DNA from 2 places in the Clostridium swellfunianum genome. Region 1 is predicted to be linked to the other one. Evidence: a T-box and tRNA genes for the amino acid it is inferred to sense, from the RefSeq annotation. Region 1 holds a T-box; the other holds one or more tRNA genes.
The links. The T-box of region 1 lies ahead of ileS (isoleucine--tRNA ligase). A T-box ahead of a tRNA ligase gene usually reads a tRNA of that ligase, here a tRNA-Ile.
Positions count from the first base shown of each region.

Region 2: it encodes a tRNA-Ile, which carries the amino acid that the T-box ahead of ileS (isoleucine--tRNA ligase) is inferred to sense. The anticodon was not compared.

Region 1 covers NZ_JAMOFV010000006.1:4,574,878-4,582,415, reverse strand. The annotation lists gene NBE98_RS21615 (Ger(x)C family spore germination protein) at 1-544, shown strand, start outside; gene NBE98_RS21610 (hypothetical protein) at 549-707, shown strand; gene NBE98_RS21605 (cation:proton antiporter) at 976-2,187, shown strand; T-box leader at 2,382-2,637, shown strand; gene ileS (isoleucine--tRNA ligase) at 2,700-5,804, shown strand; gene NBE98_RS21595 (CapA family protein) at 5,930-7,177, shown strand; gene NBE98_RS21590 (ZIP family metal transporter) at 7,303-7,538, opposite strand, start outside.
Region 2 covers NZ_JAMOFV010000006.1:1,961,587-1,969,124, forward strand. The annotation lists gene mutS (DNA mismatch repair protein MutS) at 1-231, opposite strand, end outside; gene miaB (tRNA (N6-isopentenyl adenosine(37)-C2)-methylthiotransferase MiaB) at 290-1,621, opposite strand; gene NBE98_RS08970 (aminotransferase-like domain-containing protein) at 2,016-3,200, shown strand; gene NBE98_RS08975 (pyridoxal phosphate-dependent aminotransferase) at 3,287-4,480, shown strand; gene NBE98_RS08980 (GNAT family N-acetyltransferase) at 4,513-5,379, opposite strand; tRNA gene NBE98_RS08985 (tRNA-Ile) at 5,558-5,634, shown strand; tRNA gene NBE98_RS08990 (tRNA-Thr) at 5,640-5,714, shown strand; tRNA gene NBE98_RS08995 (tRNA-Tyr) at 5,720-5,804, shown strand; gene NBE98_RS09000 (bifunctional 4-hydroxy-3-methylbut-2-enyl diphosphate reductase/30S ribosomal protein S1) at 5,895-7,538, opposite strand, start outside.

The DNA.
Region 1 (7,538 bases):
TGAAACAAGACTTGTATCTATGATGAGACAGGAGCCTGAAACAAAGAGTTTTGTTACAAGCTTTGTTGATCCTTTAGACAATAAATATAGAATAGATACTAGAATATTTAGATTGAAAAGATCCAAGATTGAACTTGATATACAAGGTGATAATACAACAATATATGTAAATGTACCCTTAACAATGGATGTAGTAGGAATACCTAGTTTTATTAATTATGCAGAGGATAAAGAAAAGCAGAAGTTTCTTGAAGACTATCTCGAAAAATACATGGCAAAGATATCTGTCAGGCTTATAGAAAAAACACAGCAGGAGTTTGGCGGTGATCCTTTTCAATGGGAGCTAGCTGCAAGAAGAAAGTTTTTTACCCAGGAAGAGTATAAGAAATATAGCTGGGCAAAGCATTATCCTGAAGCAAAAGTTAATATAAGCTATGATATAACGATAAGTAGCTTTGGAAAACAGCTAAATCCACCTGAGGATCCATCTAAAATGGAAAAGGAAATTGACAAGGGACAGAAGATGGAGGAAAAAGGAGAATAAAGTTATGACGCTGTTTATTTTTTTAGGTTATTTATTGATAGCTTTTAACACTATAAGGTATGCATCGAAGGTTTGGCGACAGGGAAACAGATTAGCTGGCCTCTCTATTGCAGTGTTATCCTTAGGTTTAGCCATATTACCGACTCGTGTACTGTTTAAGTAGTATTTTAGCTAAAATATTAATTAGTCAATTTATCAGTTGATTTATTAGCTGATTATAAAAAACATTGTTAAAAAAACTACTATAATTGAGAAATTTTGTGATTAGTGCTACAATTATGAAATAGATAATCAAACGATTTAAAATCTTTTTAATTGTTTGAAAGGTATAACAAACTATGTCTATATAGTTCAGGAGCTTATATAAAATATGAGCGCCTGGACTATAAATATTTTAAATCATTTTAAGTGAGAAGACAGGGGGAGACATTATGATTTCTATTAATTTTTTACTGGACATTGCAATTATACTTTTATCCACAAAGGCACTCGGACTTATTACCAAGAAAGTTCACATGCCTCAGGTTGTAGGGGCGCTGCTAGCGGGAATAATTTTTGGTCCTGCAATGCTTAACTTAGTGCATGAAACAGAATTTATATCCAATTTGTCTGAGCTTGGTGTAATCGTTCTTATGTTTGCAGCGGGTATAGAGACTGACATTAAGGAATTGAAAAAATGTGGAAAAGCATCTTTTATAATTGCATTAATCGGTGTTATTGTACCTTTGCTTGGAGGGTATATAGTTGCTTCTGTTTATACAGGAGACTGGGGAATAAGCAACTTAGCATCACCGGCATTTTTAAGAAATGTGTTTATTGGAGTAATATTAACTGCAACCTCAGTAAGTATTACTGTTGAAACCTTGCAGGAATTAGGCAAGCTAAAAACATCCTCAGGTACTGCAATAATGGGTGCAGCAGTAATTGATGATATAATGGGAATAGTTATATTAACAATTATAACTGGTACTGCAGATTCAAATGTTAATTTGGCAGTAGTACTTTTAAAGATAGCGGCTTTCTTTGTTTTTGCGGGTATATGCGGTTTCATATTCTACAAAGCTTTTAACTGGCTATGCATTACTCAAGGACAAAAGAGACGAATACCTATAATGGCCTTTGTTTTCTGCCTTCTTTTAGCCTTTATTTCTGAAGAATGGTTTGGAGTTGCTGACATAACTGGTGCTTATGCTGCCGGAATAGTACTTGCAAATACTATCCACTCCAAATATATAAGTCAAAAGTTCGAGGTGGTCTCCTATATGCTGCTGTCACCAATATTCTTTGCAGCTGTTGGACTTAAGATTACAGTAACCTCCATGGATAAAAATATGATTATTTTCACCGGAGTGCTTCTTTTAGTTGCTGTCCTTACGAAGGTTATAGGCTGCGGACTTGGAGCAAAGATGTGTGGCTATTCTAAGGATGAATCTTTAAAGATAGGAATAGGAATGATTTCAAGAGGTGAGGTTGCCCTTATAGTTGCAAACAAGGGGGCAAGCGTAGGACTTATGGAGGATAAATTCTTTGCGCCTATAATTTTAATTGTAATTATAACAACCCTTGTGACTCCTATATTATTAAAAATTGTTTATTCGAAAAAGAATTATAAGCACAATGAGCCAACGGGCATAGCAATATAGGAAGAAAAGAAGATATCTTGATATCAAGATAAGAAGATAAGAAGATAAGAAGATAAGAAGATAAAAATTTAACTTTTTAGATGTAAAAAATTTATAAGGTTATGATGAAAAAAATTGACAATTTAGAACGGCTGTAATAAAATAATAGCAAACAAACAATTGGGGACATCACCTTTAGGTGTGTCGCCGCACATATAAAAGCTTTGACGAGGAAAAGTACTTAATAATAGAACTCACAGAGAGCGGGCACAGAAAATAACTTCTTCATATTATGATATTTGCTAGAAGTTGATTTTCTGATGGTGAGAGCCTGCAGGGAAGTTTTAAGGAAAATCACCTCTGAGCTGAAAGCTGAAGATTAGTAAGTGCATCCGTATTCCTGCGTTAAAGGATAGAACGTATAGGCGTTTGAACATTAGGTGGTACAGCGAACTTAACTTCGTCCTTTTGGGATGAAGTTTTTTTATTTTTATGGCAATAATTAAGATAGCAATGTGAAAGGAGTCGATTTAATGTATAAGAAGGTAGACTCTTCTAGAAGCTTTGTAGATATGGAAAAAGATATACTTAAGCTTTGGGAAGAAAGAGACGTAATAAAAAAGAACTTCGATATGAATCAAGACGGCGAGTATTTTACTTTTTATGATGGACCTCCAACAGCAAATGGAAAGCCTCATATAGGTCACGTTATAACTAGAGTTATGAAGGATCTTATACCAAGATACAGAGTTATGAAAGGCAATAAGGTTTTAAGAAAAGCTGGTTGGGATACTCATGGTCTTCCAGTTGAGCTTGAGGTTGAGAAGTCCCTTGGAATTTCAGGAAAGCCTCAAATAGAAGAATATGGAGTAGAAGACTTTGTTAAGAAGTGCAAGGACAGCGTATTTACCTATGTAGAGCAGTGGAGAGACATGACAGAAAGAGTTGGCTACTGGGTAGATATGGAGGAGCCTTATGTAACTTACCACGATAACTACATTGAATCAGAGTGGTGGGCGCTTAAGCAAATGTGGGATAAAGGACTTATCTATAAAGGTCATAAAATAGTTCCATACTGTCCACGCTGCGGAACTGCACTATCTTCACACGAGGTTGCACAGGGCTATAAGGATGTTAAAGATGCATCTGTATATGCTAAATTCAAGGTTAAAAATGAAAATAAATATATATTAGCTTGGACAACAACTCCATGGACACTTCCATCTAATGTAGCTTTAGCTATAAACAGAGCTTATGATTATGTTGAAGTTGTTAATAACGGAGATAACTTAATACTTGCAAAGCAGCTTTTAAATAAGCTTGAGGGCGAGTATGAAATAGTTAGAGAGTTCAAGGGTTCAGAGCTTGAAGGAGTAGAATACGAGCAGCTGTTTAAGTTTTCAACTCCAGAAAAGAAAGCTTTCTATGTAGTTCATGCTGACTATGTTACTTTAACTGATGGTACTGGTGTAGTTCATACTGCTCCTGCTTATGGTGAAGAGGATGCCATAACTGGAAGAAAATATGATCTTCCAATGTTAAATTTAGTTGATGCTGAAGGTAAGTTTATACCAGAAGTTGAACCATGGGCTGGATTATTTGTTAAGAAGGCTGACCCTAAAATAATAGAGCATTTAAAAGAAACAGGAAATCTTTATAAGTCAGAAGGCTTTACACACTCCTATCCATTCTGCTGGAGATGTGATACTCACTTATTGTATTACCCAAGAGAATCCTGGTTCATAAAGATGTCTTCCTTAAGAGACAAATTACTTGAAAATAACAACAAGATAAACTGGCTTCCAGACAACGTTAGAACAGGAAGAATGGGGAACTTTTTAGAAAATGTTATAGACTGGGGTATATCAAGAGAAAGATACTGGGGTACTCCACTTCCAATCTGGGAATGTGAATGCGGCCACAGAGAAATGATAGGCAGCAAGGAAGAGCTTAGAGCTAAGGGCAAGAATGTACCTGAAAATATAGAGCTTCACAAACCTTATATTGATAATGTTCATTTGGATTGTCCACACTGCCATGCAGAAATGAAGAGAGTACCAGACGTTATAGACTGCTGGTTTGATTCAGGCTCAATGCCGTTTGCACAGCATCACTATCCATTTGAAAACAAGGAAGTGTTTGAAGCAAACTTCCCAGCACAGTTTATATCAGAGGCTGTTGACCAAACAAGAGGATGGTTCTATACACTTCTTGCTATATCAACTGCAATCTTTGATACAAACCCATTTGAAAACTGCGTAGTTCTAGGACACGTACTTGATAAGAGCGGACTTAAGATGAGTAAGCACAAGGGCAATGTATTAAGCCCATGGGTAGCTTTAGACAACGAAGGTGCTGATGCTACAAGATGGTATTTCTATACTGCAAGTGCTCCATGGCTTCCATCAAGGTTCTATGAAGAAGCAGTTATAGAAGCACAAAGAAAGTTCATAAGCACATTTTGGAATGTTTACTCCTTCTATGTGCTTTATGCTGAAATAGATCAGTTTGACCCAACTAAGTATGAGGATTTTGTTAGCGGTAATGTGATGGATAAGTGGGTAATGTCTAAGCTTAACACTTTAGTTAAGACTGTAGACGACCATCTTGGAAACTACAGAATAACTCAAGCTGCACTAGAAATAGAGTCCTTTGTTGATGAATTATCCAACTGGTATGTTAGAAGAAACAGAGCTAGATATTGGACTGAGGAGTTAACAGACGACAAGGTTGGAGCATATGTAACCTTATACAGAGTTCTTAAAACTTTAAGCTTAGTAGCTGCTCCATTTGTACCATTCATAACTGAAGAAATCTATCAAAACCTTGTAGTAAGCTTAGATAAAAATGCACCAGAGAGCATACATTTATGCCATTGGCCATTAGTTCAGGAAGAGCTTATAGATAAGGATCTTGAAGCTGAAATGGATTTAGCTTACAGAGTAGTTAAGCTTGGAAGAAGCGCTAGAAATTCTGCTAATATAAAGAACAGACAGCCGCTTTCACAAATGCTTATAAGCACAAAGGTACTTCCAGAGTACTATGAAGACATCATAAAGGATGAGCTTAATATTAAGGAGCTTGTGCTAGGTGCTGATTTATCCAAGTATGTTAACTTTGAAATAAAGCCTAACCTTCCTGTGCTAGGAAAGGCTTTTGGAAAGCTTATACCTGGAATAAGAAAAGAGCTTGGCTTAAGAAATCAGATGGAATTAGCTCAGACAGTTCAAAATGGTGGAACTGTAACTATAAATGTTCAAGGAACTGATATAGAGCTTAACAGCGAGAACTTGCTGGTAACTATGCAGGGACTTGAAGGCTATGCATTCGCCGGAGAGGGGCAAATAGGTGTTGTACTTGATACTCATATAACAGATGAGCTTAAAGAAGAAGGTCATGTTAGAGAAATAATAAGCAAAATCCAAAACATGAGAAAAGAAAGCGGTTTTGAAGTTGCTGACAAGATAATTCTTTATGTGGCTGGAAACGAAATGCTTGAAGCTGTAGTTGAGAAGTTTGAGGCTCATATAATGAGAGAAACTCTTGCTATAGAAGTAGTTTATAATGCTTCAAAAGAATACAGCGAAGCAAATATAAACGGTGAAAAGTTAAATTTAGCTGTTGAAGTAGTTAGATAATGAAAAAGCTGAGGAGAAATCCTTAGCTTTTTTTTATTTAAAATATATTTGTTTTTGCATTAGTAATATTTGCCTCCAGCCCTAATATAATAGAAATAATTATAGGGTTATGGGGGTACCCACTAATGCGTAAAAAACTTATTTCGGTGGTTGTCTTGACCATGCTGCTGTCTGTAGCCGATTGCAGCAAGAACATAGCAGTTCAAGGGTTGACTCTAGTTAATAAGTCGGATGCTCAGGTCAGTGAAGCTAAAGAAAGCATGCCTAACCTGAATAGTATTGCTCAGGAAATTAATGAAATTAATTCTGAACAAATAATTGAAGAAAAGCAAGAAGAGAAAACAATAACTATAGCTTCTGTAGGAGATATTATGATGCATGATGCACAAATCAAGTCGGGAGCTCTTAGTAATGGAAATTATGATTACAGTAGGATGTTTAAAAGCATTAAACCATATATTGAAAAAGCAGATTTTGCTCTAGGAAATTTGGAAACGACTTTTTCAGGTAAGGAAAAAAGCTATACTGGGTATCCACAATTTAATTCTCCTGAAATATTGGCACAAAATATTAGAGATGCGGGCTTTGATTTAGTAACAACAGCTAATAATCATAGTCTGGACAGAAGATTTTACGGCATAGAAAAAACTATAGAAAATCTTGATAAAGCGGGGCTTTTACATACAGGTACCTTTAAGACAAAGGAAGACAGTCAGGGAATTTTAATTGAAGATATCAAGGGTATTAAGGTAGCATTTTTAGCCTATACCTATGGAACCAATGGCATAACAGTTCCGGAAAAATTTGCAGTTAACTTAATAGATAGAAGTAAAATGCTTGAAGAAATAAAAAAGGCAAAATATTTGAAGGCTGATATAGTAATAGCAAGTGTGCATTTTGGAATCGAATATGTTACAAAGCAAAACAAAACTCAGGAAGACATAGTGAATTTTTTATTTAACAGCGGAGTAGATATTGTATTAGGAAGTCATCCTCATGTGCTTCAGCCAGCTGTTATGAAAAGTGTAAAAGATATATACGGTATAGAAAAGGATAGATTTGTAATTTATTCTCAAGGAAACATATTAGCTAATATGCCTGAAAGATATAAGGATAGCGGAGTTATCCTGAATTTGGAGATAAAGAAGAATTGTAATGGTACAGTAATTGAAAAGGTAGAATATATTCCCACTGTCGTAGATGCTTATTATAATTCAGAAGCAAAAAAAACTACCTTTGAAATCTTACCTATTTTTAGTCAAGAGGATTATTCAAAACATATTCAAAATGCCGTTATAAGGCAATCTTTTAAGGATTCTACAGCAATTTTACAATCCACCAATCCTAAGATAGCATTAAAAACAAAAGAATAATTCTTAATGTTAATTAAAAGCTTAAAAAGGCAATAGGAGAAAATGTATCAGTTTGGTTTACTAAAGACTATTGAAATAATATTTTGTCAGAAGTTTAAAGGCAAAAGTGCTTAGCACTTTTGCCTTTAGCCAAGAGCAACATCCAAAAACATCATTACAGCAAAGCCAAGCATAGTTCCAAGGGTTGCTATATCGGTATTCTTATCAAGTTGAGATTCTGGAATGAGCTCCTCAACTACAACAAATATCATAGCTCCAGCAGCAAAGGAAAGTGCATAGGGAAGTATGGATTTTGCAACTGTAACTAATAGGGCACCAAGCACGCCAGCTATAGGTTCTACCATACCGGAAAACTGACCGA
Region 2 (7,538 bases), 2.6 Mb from region 1:
TATAAGTCTGCTTATATAAGAATTAGCAGAATGAAATGGTATACCGCACATAGGCGCTCTTTTCTCAAGGCCACAATCTCTTCCTGTTAGCACGAGTTCAAGTTCTTTAGAAGCTGTTTCAGCATCCTCAAAAAACATTTCATAAAAATCGCCTAGTCTGAAAAATAAAATACAATCCTTACACTTTTCCTTAACCTGCAGATACTGCTGCATCATAGGAGTTAATGCCACGATGTTACCTCCTTTCAATTTTAAAAAAAGCTCTTAATTAAAAGAGCTTCTTAAAAGTTTAAACCTGCTCGCCATTTAAAGAGAAAGATAACGCTTCTGTTATCTTAACATTTACTATCTTTCCAATGCTATCTTCACTACCTGTGAAGTTGACAAGCTTAGCAGAAGTAGTTCTTCCCATAAGCTTAGTGCTGTCATTTTTACTAAAACCTTCTACTAAAACTGAGACAATTCTATCTTTATATTCTTTATTTTTCTTAGCGCTTGACTCGTTTATAACAGCTACTAGTTTGTTGAATCTTTCATGCTTTACACCGTCTTCAATTTGCTCCTTCATTTCATCCGCAGGAGTTCCCTTACGCTTTGAATAGATGAAAGTGAACGCAGAATCATACTCAACTTCCTTTGCAAGGCTTAAAGTTTCCTCTGCATCTTCCTCTGTTTCTCCTGGGAATCCAACAATTATATCAGTGGTGATAGCAACATCAGGAACTGCCTTTTTTATTTTACGAACTAACTCTAAGTACTGCTCCCTATCATATTGTCTGTTCATCTTCTTTAATATTCTAGAAGAACCAGATTGAACAGGAAGGTGGATATGATTACACACTTTATGACACTCTGCTATAGCCTCAATAAGTTCATCTGATAAGTCTTTTGGGTGTGAAGTCATAAATCTAATTCTTTCTAATCCTTCAATATTATTTATTCTATTTAATAACCTAGCAAAACTCATATTTCCTTCAAGTCCCTTACCATAGGAGTTAACATTCTGACCTAAAAGAGTTACTTCCTTATAGCCCTGCGCTACCAAAGATTTTATTTCATTCTCAATTTCTTCTGGTTTTCTGCTTCTTTCTCTTCCTCTCACATATGGGACTATACAGTATGTACAGAAATTGTTACAGCCATACATTATTGTAACAAAGGCTTTTATGTTGCTTTCCCTATCTACTGGAAGTCCCTCAACAATGCCTTCTTCTTTATTTATTATTTCGATTACGGATCTTCCCTCCTGCTTAACTCTGTTCAAGTATTCAGGAAACTTGTAAGCATTATGTGTACCGAATATAATATCCACAAATGGATATTTCTTTATAATACTGTCAGCCATTCCTTCCTGCTGCATCATACACCCGCAGACAGCTATTATTAAATCAGGATTTTTCTTCTTTAAGCTTTTTAAAGCCCCAAGATTTCCATATACCTTAAGCTCTGCATTTTCTCTTACACAACAAGTGTTGAAGATTATAATTGAAGCTTCTTCCTTAGTTTCAGTTCTCGTATACCCTTGTGACTTAAGCATTCCTGAAAGTTTTTCTGAATCTTCTTCATTCATTTGGCAGCCCCAAGTTTCAATAAAATATTTTAAGCTTGTTATTTTATCCATTCTATTTCTCCTTTGTATAAAGCTAAACATCTAATTTGATTATAAAATTATTATATTAGTTAAGTAGTGATATTAATATATAAATTAACATTACTATTATATATAATTTATTATTAATTTTAAAGTATTTTTACATCATTAAATCTCAATGTGAAATAATAAATAATTTAATTGTAAATATTTCAAACAACATGTTGGTATTATTTTCATACAAACAGACTGAAAGAAATATTTCATCAATGTTCGCAAAGTGGTTAATTTTTTATCAAATGAATTTTTGTAAACATTATCACATTCATCTTGAAACTAATGCTTCATTTTTGATATAATGAAAGCAGGAGTTTTCAATAAAATGTAGAATATATGATGTATAAAACATGGGGGGTGCAATTTAATGAATTTACGTTTTTCTGAAAGAACATCAGGCATAAAAGCTTCCGAAATTAGAGAACTATTAAAGCTTACTGAAAGACCTGACATAATATCCTTTGCAGGAGGGCTTCCAGCTCCAGAACTTTTCCCTATCGAGCAAATGGCAGAAGTAAGTGTTAAAGTATTAAAAGAAGATGGAAGGGCTGCTCTTCAATACAGTACAACCGAAGGTTATGTACCTTTAAGAGAAATAATAGCAAGACAGAGAATGCCTAAAGCAGGTGTAAGTGCCACCATAGATAATATAATGATAACACACGGTTCACAGCAAGGACTTGAATTTTCAGCAAAGATTTTTATAGATAAAGGGGATATCATCATATGTGAAAGTCCAAGCTATCTTGGAGCTTTAAATGCTTTTAAAGCTTATCAGCCTAAGTTTATCGAAATACCAATGGATGACAACGGCATGATAGTGGATGAACTTGAAAAAGCACTGGAAGCTCACCCAGAAGCCAAAATGATTTATACAATCCCAGACTTTCAAAACCCAAGCGGTAAGACTATGTCCGTAGAAAGAAGAAAAAGAGTTGCGCAGTTGGCTAAAATTTATGGTATTCCTGTTATAGAAGACTGCCCATATGGAGAACTTATATTTGAAGGAGAAGTTTATCCTTCTATTAAAAGCTTTGATACTGAAGGATATGTAGTGTATCTAGGCACTTTCTCTAAGACTTTCTGCCCTGGTCTAAGAGTTGGCTGGGTGTGTGCTGATCCTGAAATACTCCAAAAATATGTTATTGTAAAGCAAGGCGCTGACTTGCAGTGCAGTAGTATGGCACAAAGAGAAACAGCAATGTTTATGCAGCAATATGATTTAGATGAACACATTGCTAAAATTAAAACCATATATAAGATTAGACGCGACATTATGCTTCAATCTATTAAGGACTACTTCCCTTCTGAAGTTAAGTATACATGTCCTAAAGGCGGACTATTTACTTGGGTTGAACTCAGAAAAGATTTAAATGCTGCTCAATTATTAGAAGAAGCATTAAAAGAAAAAGTGGCTTTCGTCCCAGGAGGATCATTTTTCCCAAATGGAGGCAATGAAAACCATTTCAGGTTAAACTATTCAAACATGAATGAACAATTAATTGTTGAAGGTATTAAAAGATTAGGCAAAGTACTGCGTAATTACTATTAATAAAATTTGCGCAGCTATATAAATTATTAGTTGCTATAAGAAATATATTTTATTCTTATGCCACAGGTAACACAAGGAGGACAAAAATGAATATCTCAAAAAGAGTACTAGACATGCAATTTTCACCCATTAGAAAGCTTACACCTTACGCTGAAACCGCTAGAAATAAAGGGATAAAGGTTTACCACTTAAACATAGGTCAACCTGACATAGCAACTCCTGAAACCTTTTATGAAGTGCTAAATAAATTTGATGAATCGGTTTTAAAATATGCCAATTCTCAAGGTATAGACGCTTTAATTGATAGCTTTATACAATACTATAAAGAATGGAATATACATTTTGAAAAGAATCAACTGATGATAACTAATGGAGGAAGCGAAGCAATACTATTTGCTTTAATGGCAATATGCGATGTAGGAGATGAAATAATCATTCCTGAGCCTTTCTATACTAACTACAATGGTTTCTCCGAGATTGCTGGAGTTAATGTTGTACCTTTTATAACTAAGGCCGAAGAAGGCTTCCATTTACCAAACAAACAAACAATAATAAATAAAATCACTGATAAAACAAGAGCTATTTTAATTTCAAATCCAGGGAATCCAACTGGTGTTGTTTATACTTATGAAGAGATTAGAATGCTTGCAGATATAGCTAAAGAGCATGACCTTTATATAATTGCAGATGAGGTTTATAGAGAATTTGTTTATGATGATTTAAAATTCACCTCTGCATTGTATATGGAAGATGTACTTGATAGGATCATTCTTATAGACAGTATTTCAAAACGTTATAGTGCCTGTGGTGCTAGAATAGGTCTTGTTGCTTCAAAGAATGATGAACTTATGAATCAAATACTAAAACTTTGTCAATCAAGACTCTGTTGCCCAACTATTGAGCAGATGGCCGCTGCAAACCTAATAAATACTCCTAAGGCTTACTTTGATGAAGTTAAACAGGAATATGAAAATAGAAGAAACATTATGCATGAAGGTTTATCAAAAATACCTGGAGTTATTTGCGAAAAGCCAACAGGAGCCTTTTATATAATGGCTAAGCTTCCTATTGAGGATGCAGATCACTTTGCTAAATGGATGCTTACCGATTTCAGCTATGATAACAAGACTGTTATGTTTGCTCCTGCTGAAGGCTTCTATGCCACTGAAGGATTAGGAAAGAATGAAATAAGACTTTCCTACTGCCTAAAAGCTGAAGATTTAAAGGATGCAATGGATATACTTGCAATAGCTTTAAAACGATATATGAACATTAAATAATACAAAAATAAATGAGTGAACTTATCACTCATTTATTTTTTATACTCCCAAGTATGCATCTCGCCTTGCACTCTAAAACCAAGACTTTTATATAAACTTATTGCACTTTCGTTATTCACTTCCACCCTTAATTTTACATCCCAAACGCCCTCTTCATTTAAGATTTTAAAAAGATGGCACATGAGAGCTCTGCCATATCCTTTTCCTCTATAGCCTTCTAAAACTCCTACATTGACTATAGTAGGAATGCTGTCATTAAATATGATTTGTCCATATCCTATGTATTTATTTCCTAATCTTAAAAGTATGGAGCCTTTTTCAAAATAATAGGATTGAATTTCATCATAATAAATATCATCTTTATGAAGAGGTATCCGTGTATCATTCTTAAAAACTTCATTTTGTATCTGACATCTTGTTTCTTCATGTTTGCCTTTAATAAACTGCTCAAATACTATGTCATTATCATTTGATAATGTACCAGAATTAATCACATCGGCATACATCTCATAGGTTCCTGCTTTCTTTTTAAATCCTAGTCTAGATAAAACCTCATAATTAATAGCATTTCTTTCACAGCAGTAAATAAATTTAGATCTATAGTTAAAACATTCTAAAAGTGATGAATATTTTTTAGTCAGATCATCTTCCCCAGACACGTACATAGAGTTTATAATAAAACTGTTTTTATCTTGCTTTGTAATCCAAATATAGCCTACAATATTATTCTCATATATTAATAGTTTAATTCGTCTATGTTCAAAAAATTGCTGGGTAAAAGTAATACTATTATAATATTCCTCAAAATCCTCATTAAGCATATTAAATTGGTTTCTCTGATTATTTAGTTCAAATACAGGTTTTAAGTTCTTCTTGCTTAAAGAAACACAATTATACATATAATACCTCGTAATTTATGATAGTATAATACCAATTCTTACATTTTAAGTATAAATCTCATGAAGGACTTAGTCAAATATTAGATTTATTGTTTATTAAATTATATTATCTATTATTTTTTTTAGCACTTAATGTTGACAAAGAAAACAAGCTGCTATATAATAACTTATGTCATATGGATCTTTAGCTCAGTTGGTTAGAGCAACCGGCTCATAACCGGTTGGTCCGGGGTTCGAGTCCCTGAAGGTCCACCATTTTTGCTGGCATGGCTCAACGGTAGAGCAGCTGACTTGTAATCAGCAGGTTGTAGGTTCGATTCCTATTGCCAGCTCCACTTTTGGAGGAATTCCCGAGCGGCCAAAGGGGGCAGACTGTAAATCTGTTATCAGTGATTTCGATGGTTCGAATCCATCTTCCTCCACCAAAAGCAGACGTTTTGTCTGCTTTTTTATTTTCTATTTTTTAAAGTGTAAAACAAAAGCATCATCTAAGTCTAGATGATGCTTTTATTTTATTAAACTTCTTCAACTTCCTTTATGCTTAAACCTATTTTCTTAGCTTCTTTGTCAACTTCAACTATTTTTGCTTTTACTTGCTGGCCAATTTGTAGTGCTGATGCAGGAGTTTCAATTCTCTTATTGCTTATTTGAGATATGTGAACTAAAGCATCTACACCTGACTCAAGCTCGACAAAAGCTCCAAAAGCTGCAAAACGTACAACTTTGCCTAAAACTATATTTCCAACAGGATATTTTTCTTCAACATTGTCCCATGGATTTTCAATTAACTTCTTTATAGAAAGTGAAAGCTTTTTATTTTCTTTATCTGCTTCAAGTATGTAAACTTCAATCTTATCTCCAACTTTTAAAACGTCTGAAGGCTTGTTAACTCTTCCCCAAGACATCTCGGATACATGTAGAAGTCCATCTACTCCATTTACATCTACAAAAGCGCCAAAGCTTGTAAGTCTCTTAACTTCTCCAATAACCTTTTGCCCTTGTTCTATTGTTCCCCATGTTTCAGCTTCAACTCTGTCCTTTTCACCCTTCAGTAACTCTCTTCTTGATCCAACTATCTTACTGCCTCTTCTTTCTTCCTTAAGCTCGATTATCTTCAATTCAAAATCCTGTCCAACATACTTTTCTAAATTGTTAACATGAAACAACTCAACATGTGAAGCCGGAATAAATACTCTTACTCCCTTAAAGCTCGCAACTAAGCCTCCATTAACAGCTTCCTTTACAGTAACATTTATAGCCTCTCCATTTTCGAAAGATGCTCTAAGTTGTTTTCTGGCTGCTTCCCTTTCAATTTCTATTCTGGATAAAACTACATATCCATCTTCATTAGCTCTGTTTAGAACTTTAACTTCAACTTCTTGTCCAGCCTTTAAAATATCAGTAAGCTTAATAGAATCATCCTTTGTGACTTCTTCCTTTGGAAGATATCCGTCAGATTTGTAGCCTATATTTACATAAGCTGCTTTTTCATTTACAGAAATTATTGTACCCTTTACTATTTTACCTACGGATATACTTGCTTGGTTTTGCTCCATGAATGCTAGTTGCTCATTCATTTCCATATTATTTTGTTCGCTCATTTTTAAAACCGCCTCCTTAATAATCCAATCTGGTGTAGATGCACCAGCTGTAATGCCTATTTTATTTATTTTTTTACCCGATAAAAAGTTTTCAGGTATTTGGCTCAAATTTTCTACATGTATTGTATCTTTACAGTTGCCTTTACATATTTCAAAAAGCTTTGTCGTATTTGAACTATTATAGCCGCCAAGTATAATCATGGCATCTACAGTCTTTGAAAGCTCTTCTGCTGTTTTTTGTCTAACTTCTGTTGCATTGCATATAGTGTTAAAAGCAATAAATTCCTTGCAGTTTTTAACTATAGCTTGTAAAACGCTTTCCCAATTCTGTTGCTTTTCTGTGGTTTGTGATACTACGCAAACTCTTCTAGTCAAGTTTGAAAGATCTTCTCCCCTCTTGGCTATTATAGCCTTGTTATCACACCAGCCATTTATTCCAACAACCTCAGGATGATCCTTGTCACCTACTATAACTACCGAATATCCTGCATCAGAGTATTCCTTTACCTTCCTTTGAATATTTGATACATAAGGACAAGTATTATCAACTACCTTTAT